Regions from separate parts of the Paenibacillus sp. FSL H8-0315 genome, predicted to be linked through region 2. Evidence: riboswitches for the same ligand, from Rfam matches in the RefSeq annotation. Region 2 holds a riboswitch; the other holds the start of a gene.
What was found. Region 2 has a riboswitch for cyclic di-GMP ahead of MHB56_RS17670 (transglutaminase-like domain-containing protein). Riboswitches for the same ligand answer to the same signal wherever they lie in the genome.
Positions count from the first base shown of each region.

Region 1 (5,026 bases), 1.6 Mb from region 2:
GAAGTTTGAAGATTATACTGTTGACCGATGCCGTTATTTAATGCATTGCTCACACTTCGACCACCAATTTTATCCCAATTAATCGTCATACTAGCGAATACAGGAATGGCTACAAGTAAGAGGCAAGAGAAGACAATACTGATAGGAATAACCTTTTTATTAGACCTAGGAGTATTCTGGGAGGCATGCTGATTTCTTTGACGTGTATATGCTTCTTGTTCTATGGCAGTCCACATCAAATCATAATCCGGTCGGGGAATATGTTTATCTTTTTCAATATACAGACTCATTACTATTCAGCTCCTTTAGTTGGGTTCCACCCATTCTATTTAGTATTTTAAGTCCCTTGTTCAGTCTGGATTTTACAGTTCCTTCGGGTATGCTCATAACTTTAGAGATCTCGGGTACAGTCAATTCGTTTATAAAACGAAGGACTACTACCATTCTGATTTTGTCAGGAAGCTGACTGTATAACCCTTGTAATTCTTTTTTAGTTTCCTGTCGATCCAAACGTTTTTCTACAGGGTTTGATTCCTCAGACCTGGATAGTAAATAATTACGTACTTCTTTCATCCACCCCGTCTTACGCCTTTTGATCACACTGTTGCACTCATTCGAAGCAATTCGTAAAATCCAAGCTTTCAAGTTTCTTACCTTCGACTTATCCGCTAAGATAACTTTTACAAATACCTCTTGGGAAATATCCTCCGCATCTGCCTGATTTTTCATTAAGTAGTAACAAAAATAATATACTTGTTCTTTATAGAGCTCGAAAATTTCCCGGTCACTCATTTTGCTGCACCCCCTGTCTTTGCTGTTCTCATTAATAAGACTTATAAGCGTATGTAATCGTTCATTTTTCATTTTGATTGTAGTATTTCTTCTGAGTATCATAGCGAATTCGAATGGAAGATAAGTCGTTTACAGGTAATTATAACCATGATAAAATTAGCGGTGGGACATGCGTCCGTAATCTATTAAAACTAATTGAATGTCCGCGTTAAAGGTAAAATCATCGAAAGATGATGACACAAAGCCATGGGTCTAAAGCCTTTCGACAGAAGGAAATGATCGCCAGGCCGCCATAGGGATGTCTTATGAAGCATAAAGGATAGCTCTAAGAATATGTAGTCTATTTTGAGCTCTTTTATTATTTCGACCTATACGGCGTTACATTATCGCAAGGGGCCGAAAGGGGAAGTACATGAACAGTTTTTTCAAAACAATAGGTACTAGTTTGGCAGTAGGTGCTTTATTGCTGTCCGGAACGATCGGATGGATGTCTAATCCAGGAGTAGTGTCAGCAGCTACCTCAACAGTAGTAACCGCGGATCAGATGATCAGCAAAGTAACGGCAGCCTCCAAAGCAATAAAGAATTTCCATCTGGATGTGACCAAAAAACAGGATATTCAAAGCGGCGGGGTGCGTATCAGCAACACCAACACTCTGAAGCTGGATATCAACCGTCTGCCGAATTTTGCCGCAGCAGGCACTGTCGCTAGTAGTCTTTTAGAAACATCGTACAGTCTATATGCCAATGACAAGGAGTTTTACTATCTTGTAGACGGAAGTGAACTGATCGATGAATCTGAAGATGAAGGTTACGACGATGACGGGGAGCCAATCGATCCTGATGCACAATATTGGCTTGGACTGGAGAAAACGGAATGGGATGCCTTTTACTCTAAAGGCCAATACGATCCTGTTTCCATGCTTGATTCGGTCAAAAGTTATAAAAAATCCATGAAAGTCAGCACTGCTGGCGCACAAACAGTCTTACAATTCACGGTAACCGATCCGACAGCAGCTAAGGGGATAATCAAACTCTATGACCAGGAGAACCTCTGGGATGGAGAGACAGTTCAACCCAAAAGCGTAACGTGGAAATTATTCGTCAATACTAAGACCTGGCAAACGGAAAAGCTGATAGTCGATCTGAGTTATGTGCTGGTAAGTGATGGAGCCAAAGATACATACACCACGAAAATCGAAGCTAAATATTCCAAAAATAATAAAGGTGCAGCCATTGTAAAACCGGCCGAACTAGAATAATAAGGACGATTCATAACGAGCGAAAAGCGCTGTTCAGCGGAACAGCGCTTTTTGTTGTATCCAACAGCAGTTCTTTATTAGTTGACAAGAATAAATCATTGCTGTAATTTATATGTATGCGCATGTATATAATAATTTATCTAAATATAATTTAATGAAAGTTGGGAAAAAGATGATAGCACTAGACACAGCATTAACTTTTCGCAGAGGGCTGACATTAAAAAACCGAGTGGTTATGGCTCCAATGACCACTCGAATGAGCTTTTATGACGGTGTAGTAACACAAGATGAATTGAAATACTATTCGCTAAGAACGGGCGAAGTAGGTGCGGTCATCACTGCGGCAGCAAATGTACAAGAGGGTGGAAAAGGATGGGAAGGTGAACTTAGTGTTTCCTCCGATGAATTTATTCCTAGCCTCAGCCGATTAGCATCTACTATTAAACGAAATGGAACAAAGGCTATTTTACAGCTATTCCATGCAGGAAGAATGACAGATTCAAAAATATTGCGTGGCGTACAACCCGTTTCCTCCAGCGCCATTGCTGCCGAACGCCCGAATGCAGAAATTCCAAGAGCATTAACAGAAGATGAAATTTTCGGTGTAATTGAGGATTTTAAAAAAGCGACTCAACGTGCTATTCAAGCTGGATTTGACGGGGTAGAAATTCATGGAGCAAACACATATTTAATCCAACAATTCTTCTCTCCACACTCCAACCGTCGTGAAGATCAATGGGGAGGAAGCTTAGAGAAAAGATTTAATTTCATTAACCAATTAGTGGATGCAGTTATTGCTGTCGTTGACAATTCAAAGGTTAAGGATTTTATTGTCGGGTATCGTTTTTCTCCAGAAGAATATGAAGAGCCTGGAATTAAAATCACCGATACCTTTTATCTCATTGATAAATTAGCTGATAAAAAGCTGGATTATCTGCATATTTCATTAGGGGACTTCAAGAAAGTATCTGCATCAGAAGATTTTAAAGAAAAATCAATCCTGCAATATGTGCATGAGAAAATCAATGGCCGTATACCTTTAATTGGGGTAGGAGATATCCGTACCAAACAGGACGCAGAGGACACGTTGACAAATGCTGAATTAGTAGCAGTAGGACGGTCTCTTATCATTGATCCTCATTGGACAAGTAAAGTACTGGAGGGTAAAGAAGATCTCATCAGAAGAGTACTTGCTGATCAAGATAGAGAAGAACTTGTAGTAGAGAATGGTATTCTAGAATTCCTTAAATTAATGATGCCTGATCGTTTACGCTAAACCCAAACACAGTTTTGAGGTCTAAATCTATAACGTTCCGCGGTAAATTCCGCGGAACGTTATTTTTCTGTAACGACTCTATTCCCTCTTTAAGATTGTTGTCGTATGTTTCAACATTCGATTCATGAGATTTCGCCGCTCTGTTTTTATGTCGGTGTCGCTTCTCTTTAATGCGTCGCGGATGGGGATGATCTCTGTAATTTTCCTGCCGCTTTTTATTCTTCGATCTACACAAGTCGGGATGTAACCTACGTTAGTTATACTCGTGTGTCCTTTTTCATCCTTCTTTATTTTAAGCGTAAGAATGATACCGCTTTGTGTATAAGGAATATTCATTAGTTTAGTAGAAACAAAATTCCCCAATGAGTAAATAACGAATTGTTTTTTTCCACGAAGTGCTAACGGTTGAAGAACATGTGGGTGAGACCCCAGTATGATGTCGGCGCCATTTTTAAAAAAGAGATTGACCAGCTCTTTTTGCCTCTTGTTTGGAGTGTAACGATATTCGCTTCCGAAATGCAGATAAAGCAAGACTAGATCGACTTTCTTTTTTAAATCTCGAATCTCCCGAATGATCTTGGGCGTAGATATCCGATTAACCAGCCATGGCTTACTCACTGGTACAGGAATTCGGTTAGTTCCTGCTGTGTAGGAGAGGATGCCAATCGTAATTCCTTTGACGTTTTTAATAAGCGTTCTCTTGGATTCTTCTAATGATTTAGCTGTTCCCGTGTGGTCGATTCCATTACGGTCCAGAACTCGTAACGTCCGAACCAGACCCGGGGCACCATAATCCATGCAATGATTGTTGGCCGTTACTAATACGTCGAATCCGGCTTCCTTAAGTGCAGGGGCCAGTTCGTCTGGACATTTGAATATCGGACCGCCTGATCGGGGGCTTTTCCGGCATTCGGGGCCGCTTCCAGCAAAGGTGGTTTCGAGATTGCCAATCGTCAAATCAGCCTGTTTCAGATAAGGAGCTACTTTTGCAAACAGGGGGCTGAACGAATAGGTTCCGTCAGGCTGTTTAGCATCCGAAATAATATAACGTTTGACCATTAGATCTCCCACAGCAGCTATTTGTATTTCAGTCATGGATATCCACCTTTTTATTATTTTCATTAGGATATGGCATAAAGTTGTTATGGGTTATTCTTTCTTTAAGGCGAAGTGCAAACATTTGTGTGGCTTTTTATTTAAAATGTGACTCAACGCATAATCACTTTATTTAGATCGTCTAAATTTAAGGTATTCATTTTTTTCAAACTTTTATAATTTGATTCAAATCCTCTTTTTTGTTTGGCAGCCATAATAAAATAAGGTTGTTGATAAACATTATCAATCAAACATTGGAGGTTAAAGAAATGAGTACACAATTCAAAAAAATCGCCGAGGATACTTACTGGATAGGCAAAATCGATAACCGCCAGGTTCCATTTCACCGCCTGATTCTGGCAAAAGGAACTACCTATAATTCTTATTTATTAAAAACAGGTAAGCCAACTGTCATTGATACCGTAGACATGGAATTCGGACGTGAATATGCCGAGTGTCTGGGTGAAATGATTGATCTTCTAGATATCCATTACATTGTAATTAATCATACAGAGCCTGATCACTCTGGTGGACTGGCAGCTCTCGCTGCCAAGGCTGCAAATGCCACGATCGTATGCACCGAGATTGCTGTTCCCGAATTG
Region 1 is NZ_JBBOTA010000001.1:5,696,017-5,701,042, forward strand. Features, by position in the region: gene MHB56_RS24660 (DUF4179 domain-containing protein) at 1-290, opposite strand, end outside; gene MHB56_RS24665 (RNA polymerase sigma factor) at 274-792, opposite strand; cyclic di-GMP riboswitch class I at 996-1,087, shown strand; gene MHB56_RS24670 (DUF6612 family protein) at 1,205-2,053, shown strand; gene MHB56_RS24675 (NADH-dependent flavin oxidoreductase) at 2,166-3,329, shown strand; gene MHB56_RS24680 (CapA family protein) at 3,408-4,424, opposite strand; gene MHB56_RS24685 (FprA family A-type flavoprotein) at 4,694-5,026, shown strand, end outside.
Region 1: another riboswitch for cyclic di-GMP. It lies ahead of MHB56_RS24670 (DUF6612 family protein); the one in region 2 lies ahead of MHB56_RS17670 (transglutaminase-like domain-containing protein).

Region 2 (5,026 bases):
CAGCTAACGAATGGTACAACGACAGGCAGCAGGAGAAGTTATTAGAAACGGCTGAACTAAGCACTGCCGATAGTACTCCCCAGTCAGATCTGAGGAGCAGGTATGCTGAAGTTACTCAGCTGTTAGCAGAGGAATCGGTTCTGGATGCCCAGGCACAGCCCCAACCCCAAGAGACAGAAAAGCCTGAACCGGAGATTGAAGTCGGTGGCAAAGTAATCGCACTAATTGAAATCGATAAGATTGATTTGAAGCTGCCTGTATTAGAAGGGGCTACAAAAGCTAATATGAAACATGCTGCAGCCCATATGAAAGAAACGGCACCCCTTGGAGAGATCGGGAATGCTGCAATCGCGGCGCATCGGGCTCGAACTACGGGTCGTTTGTTTAACAGATTGAATGAGGTTGTTGTGGGGGATGTTATCACGGTAAAGACTAGTGATCAGGTGTTTAACTATGAGGTATACGATATTTCTGTTGTAGATCCGAGTGATGTCTCCGTTCTTGACGGGAATGACAAGGATAAGATTCTTACTCTGATTACATGTGATCCGCTAGTGAATCCAACGCATCGGCTGATTGTTCATGCCAAATTAACAAAATGAGAATAGTGAATGACAAGAAAACACAAATACCGGGAGATATTTATAAAATAATGGGTAATCTAGTAAATTAGGTCTTGTTCACAACTATAAATATGATAGTATTATACTATGAAAGCTAAACACGATAACGGCAAACCTTCCGAAAGGTAGGGACGCAAAGCTAAAGGGCCTTTTCCCGAAAGGATGGCAGCCAGCTACCGAATGAAGAGGCTTTTTTTGTTTGTTTCAAATGGATTCTATCAATTATATCTAGTAAAGCTAGAACAGATAGAGCTTATACGATAACGGCAAACCTATCGAAAGGTAGGGACGCAAAGCTAAAGGGCCTTCCCGAAAGGATGGCAGCCAGCTACCGAAAGGAGTTTTATCCGTGAAAAAGGTTTATTTTATGCTGGTGGCGTTGTTCGTCCTAATGACTTCAGTTTCGGTAAGTACAGCTCAAGCTGCAAGTGCAGATGCCAGCTGGTTGATTACATCCAAAGTGGCTCAAGGTGTTATTGGTATTAACTATGATATTCCGAAAGATAAAAGAATCAAACTCATGATCACCAAAGATAACAGCAGCTATACATATAACTTGTATGCTTCTGGACAAGCTGAGGACTTCCCTTTGCAACAAGGAAATGGGACTTATAAGGTTTCTGTTCTGGAGAATACAACCGGCAATAAATACAAAGCATTATATTCCGAAGTAGTAGACGTAACCATGAGTGACTCGAATTCCGTATATTTGGGCTCCGTACAGAATGTGAAATGGAGTTCTTCTGATAAAGCGATTGTCAAAGCTAAACAATTAGTACAAGGCAAAACAACAGACGAAGAGAAAGTTAAAGCGATCTATAACTATGTAGTTGCGAATGTACAATATGATTACTCTCTTGCTAATAGTGTAACTACTGATTATATTCCAAGCATCGATAAGACATTGACTACTAAAAAAGGGATTTGCTATGATTACGCTTCTCTTTTTGCCGCAATGCTGCGGAGTGTAGATGTTCCTGCTAAGTTGGTAATGGGGAATACAAGCTACGTTACGCAATATCATGCCTGGAACGAAGTGTTGCTTAATGGGAAGTGGGTTACCATTGATACTACAGTGGATGCAGGACTTTCAAAGAGTGATAAGAAAACCGATTTAATTAAAGCCTCAAGCAAATATACTGCGGCAAAATACTATTAAGTTCGTCGCTAGAAATATAACCCTATTAAATAAACAACTAGCTTAATTATTAAGCTAGTTGTTTATTTTTATATTAGGGGTTGCTTTTCTATTAATAGTTGGGGTATTATAGGTAAGCGTTGTTAGACAGCGTACAGGCGATATAGACGAGGCTGATAAAAAGCTTCGAAAAATAAAGCTTGCATTTCTGAAAACAACATGATATATTATAAGAGTTGCTGCTGAGACATTAAACGGCGCCAACGAGAACTTGATCTTTGAAAACTGAACAACGAGTGAGTAGGAAATCACGCAAGTGAAATCCAAAATTAGAGAATTAATTTTCTCGTCAGATGTTTCAAAATGAGCATATCGCTCTTTTCAATACTAATTGGAGAGTTTGATCCTGGCTCAGGACGAACGCTGGCGGCGTGCCTAATACATGCAAGTCGAGCGGAGTTATTTTGAAAGCTTGCTTTCAAAATAACTTAGCGGCGGACGGGTGAGTAACACGTAGGCAACCTGCCCTTCAGACTGGGATAACTACCGGAAACGGTAGCTAATACCGGATAATTTCTTTTTTCTCCTGAGAGAAGAATGAAAGACGGAGCAATCTGTCACTGAGGGATGGGCCTGCGGCGCATTAGCTAGTTGGTGGGGTAACGGCCCACCAAGGCGACGATGCGTAGCCGACCTGAGAGGGTGAACGGCCACACTGGGACTGAGACACGGCCCAGACTCCTACGGGAGGCAGCAGTAGGGAATCTTCCGCAATGGGCGAAAGCCTGACGGAGCAACGCCGCGTGAGTGATGAAGGTTTTCGGATCGTAAAGCTCTGTTGCCAGGGAAGAACGTCCGGTAGAGTAACTGCTACCGGAGTGACGGTACCTGAGAAGAAAGCCCCGGCTAACTACGTGCCAGCAGCCGCGGTAATACGTAGGGGGCAAGCGTTGTCCGGAATTATTGGGCGTAAAGCGCGCGCAGGCGGCTATTTAAGTCTGGTGTTTAAACCTTGGGCTCAACCTGAGGTCGCACTGGAAACTGGGTGGCTTGAGTACAGAAGAGGAAAGTGGAATTCCACGTGTAGCGGTGAAATGCGTAGATATGTGGAGGAACACCAGTGGCGAAGGCGACTTTCTGGGCTGTAACTGACGCTGAGGCGCGAAAGCGTGGGGAGCAAACAGGATTAGATACCCTGGTAGTCCACGCCGTAAACGATGAGTGCTAGGTGTTAGGGGTTTCGATACCCTTGGTGCCGAAGTTAACACAGTAAGCACTCCGCCTGGGGAGTACGGTCGCAAGACTGAAACTCAAAGGAATTGACGGGGACCCGCACAAGCAGTGGAGTATGTGGTTTAATTCGAAGCAACGCGAAGAACCTTACCAGGTCTTGACATCCCTCTGAATCTGCTAGAGATAGCAGCGGCCTTCGGGACAGAGGAGACAGGTGGTGCATGGTTGTCGTCAGCTCGTGTCGTGAGATGTTGGGTTAAGTCCCGCAACGAGCGCAACCCTTAACTTTAGTTGCCAGCAAGTAATGTTGGGCACTCTAGAGTGACTGCCGGTGACAAACCGGAGGAAGGTGGGGATGACGTCAAATCATCATGCCCCTTATGACCTGGGCTACACACGTACTACAATGGCCGGTACAACGGGAAGCGAAGCCGCGAGGTGGAGCCAATCCCATCAAAGCCGGTCTCAGTTCGGATTGCAGGCTGCAACTCGCCTGCATGAAGTCGGAATTGCTAGTAATCGCGGATCAGCATGCCGCGGTGAATACGTTCCCGGGTCTTGTACACACCGCCCGTCACACCACGAGAGTTTACAACACCCGAAGTCGGTGGGGTAACCCGCAAGGGAGCCAGCCGCCGAAGGTGGGGTAGATGATTGGGGTGAAGTCGTAACAAGGTAGCCGTATCGGAAGGTGCGGCTGGATCACCTCCTTTCTATGGAGAATCGTTCTCTGCAATGAGGACATTCAAATCGGAAGCTAAGCTTTCAAAACTCAGGTTTAGGCCTGTTACTCACTCGTTGCTCAGTTTTGAGAGTTTAAGCTCTCAAGTAAGACTTGATCCTTGAAAACTGGATACCGAAACGAATTTGCGTTTTAGAACATCTTTTAGCAACTTGTGCAAACAAGTAAATGTTATTAGTGAGATTTTTCTTCGGAAGAATCAAGGTTAAGCTAATAAGAGCACACGGAGGATGCCTAGGCGCCAGGAGCCGACGAAGGACGTGGCGAACAACGAAACTGCCTCGGGGAGCTGTAAGCAAGCTTTGATCCGGGGGTGTCCGAATGGGGAAACCCAGCTGTGGTAATTCGCAGTTACTCATTTCTGAATACATAGGAAATGTAGAGGCAGACCAGGGGAACTGAAACATCTAAGTACCCTGAGGAAGAGAAAACAATAGTGATTCCGTCAGTAGCGGCGAGCGAACGCGGAACAGCCTAAACCTAAGAGCTTGCTCTTAGGGGTTGTGGGACGTCTCACATGGAGTTACAAAGGAATATGGTAGGTGAAGAGGTCTGGAAAGGCCCGCGATAGAGGTAAAAGCCCTGTAGCCTAAACTGTATTCTCTCCGAGACGGATCCCGAGTAGTGCGGGGCACGTGAAACCCCGTATGAATCCAGCAGGACCATCTGCTAAGGCTAAATACTACCTGGCGACCGATAGTGAAACAGTACCGTGAGGGAAAGGTGAAAAGCACCCCGGAAGGGGAGTGAAATAGAACCTGAAACCGTGTGCTTACAAAAAGTCAGAGCCCTATTAATGGGTGATGGCGTGCCTTTTGTAGAATGAACCGGCGAGTTACGTTTAACATGCAAGGTTAAGCCGAGAAGGTGGAGCCGCAGCGAAAGCGAGTCTGAATAGGGCGAATTAGTATGTGGACGTAGACCCGAAACCGTGTGATCTACCCCTGTCCAGGGTGAAGGTGCGGTAACACGCACTGGAGGCCCGAACCCACGTACGTTGAAAAGTGCGGGGATGAGGTGGGGGTAGCGGAGAAATTCCAATCGAACTCGGAGATAGCTGGTTCTCCCCGAAATAGCTTTAGGGCTAGCCTCGGTATAAGAGTAGTGGAGGTAGAGCACTGATTGGGTGCGGGGTCCGCAAGGATTACCAAGCTCAGTCAAACTCCGAATGCCATATACTTATTGCCGGGAGTCAGACAGTGAGTGCTAAGATCCATTGTCAAAAGGGAAACAGCCCAGACCATCAGCTAAGGTCCCCAAGTGTGTGTTAAGTGGGAAAGGATGTGGAGT
Region 2 is NZ_JBBOTA010000001.1:4,061,502-4,066,527, forward strand. Features, by position in the region: gene MHB56_RS17665 (class D sortase) at 1-602, shown strand, start outside; cyclic di-GMP riboswitch class I at 722-804, shown strand; cyclic di-GMP riboswitch class I at 879-959, shown strand; gene MHB56_RS17670 (transglutaminase-like domain-containing protein) at 973-1,782, shown strand; rRNA gene MHB56_RS17675 (16S ribosomal RNA) at 2,150-3,707, shown strand; rRNA gene MHB56_RS17680 (23S ribosomal RNA) at 3,940-5,026, shown strand, end outside.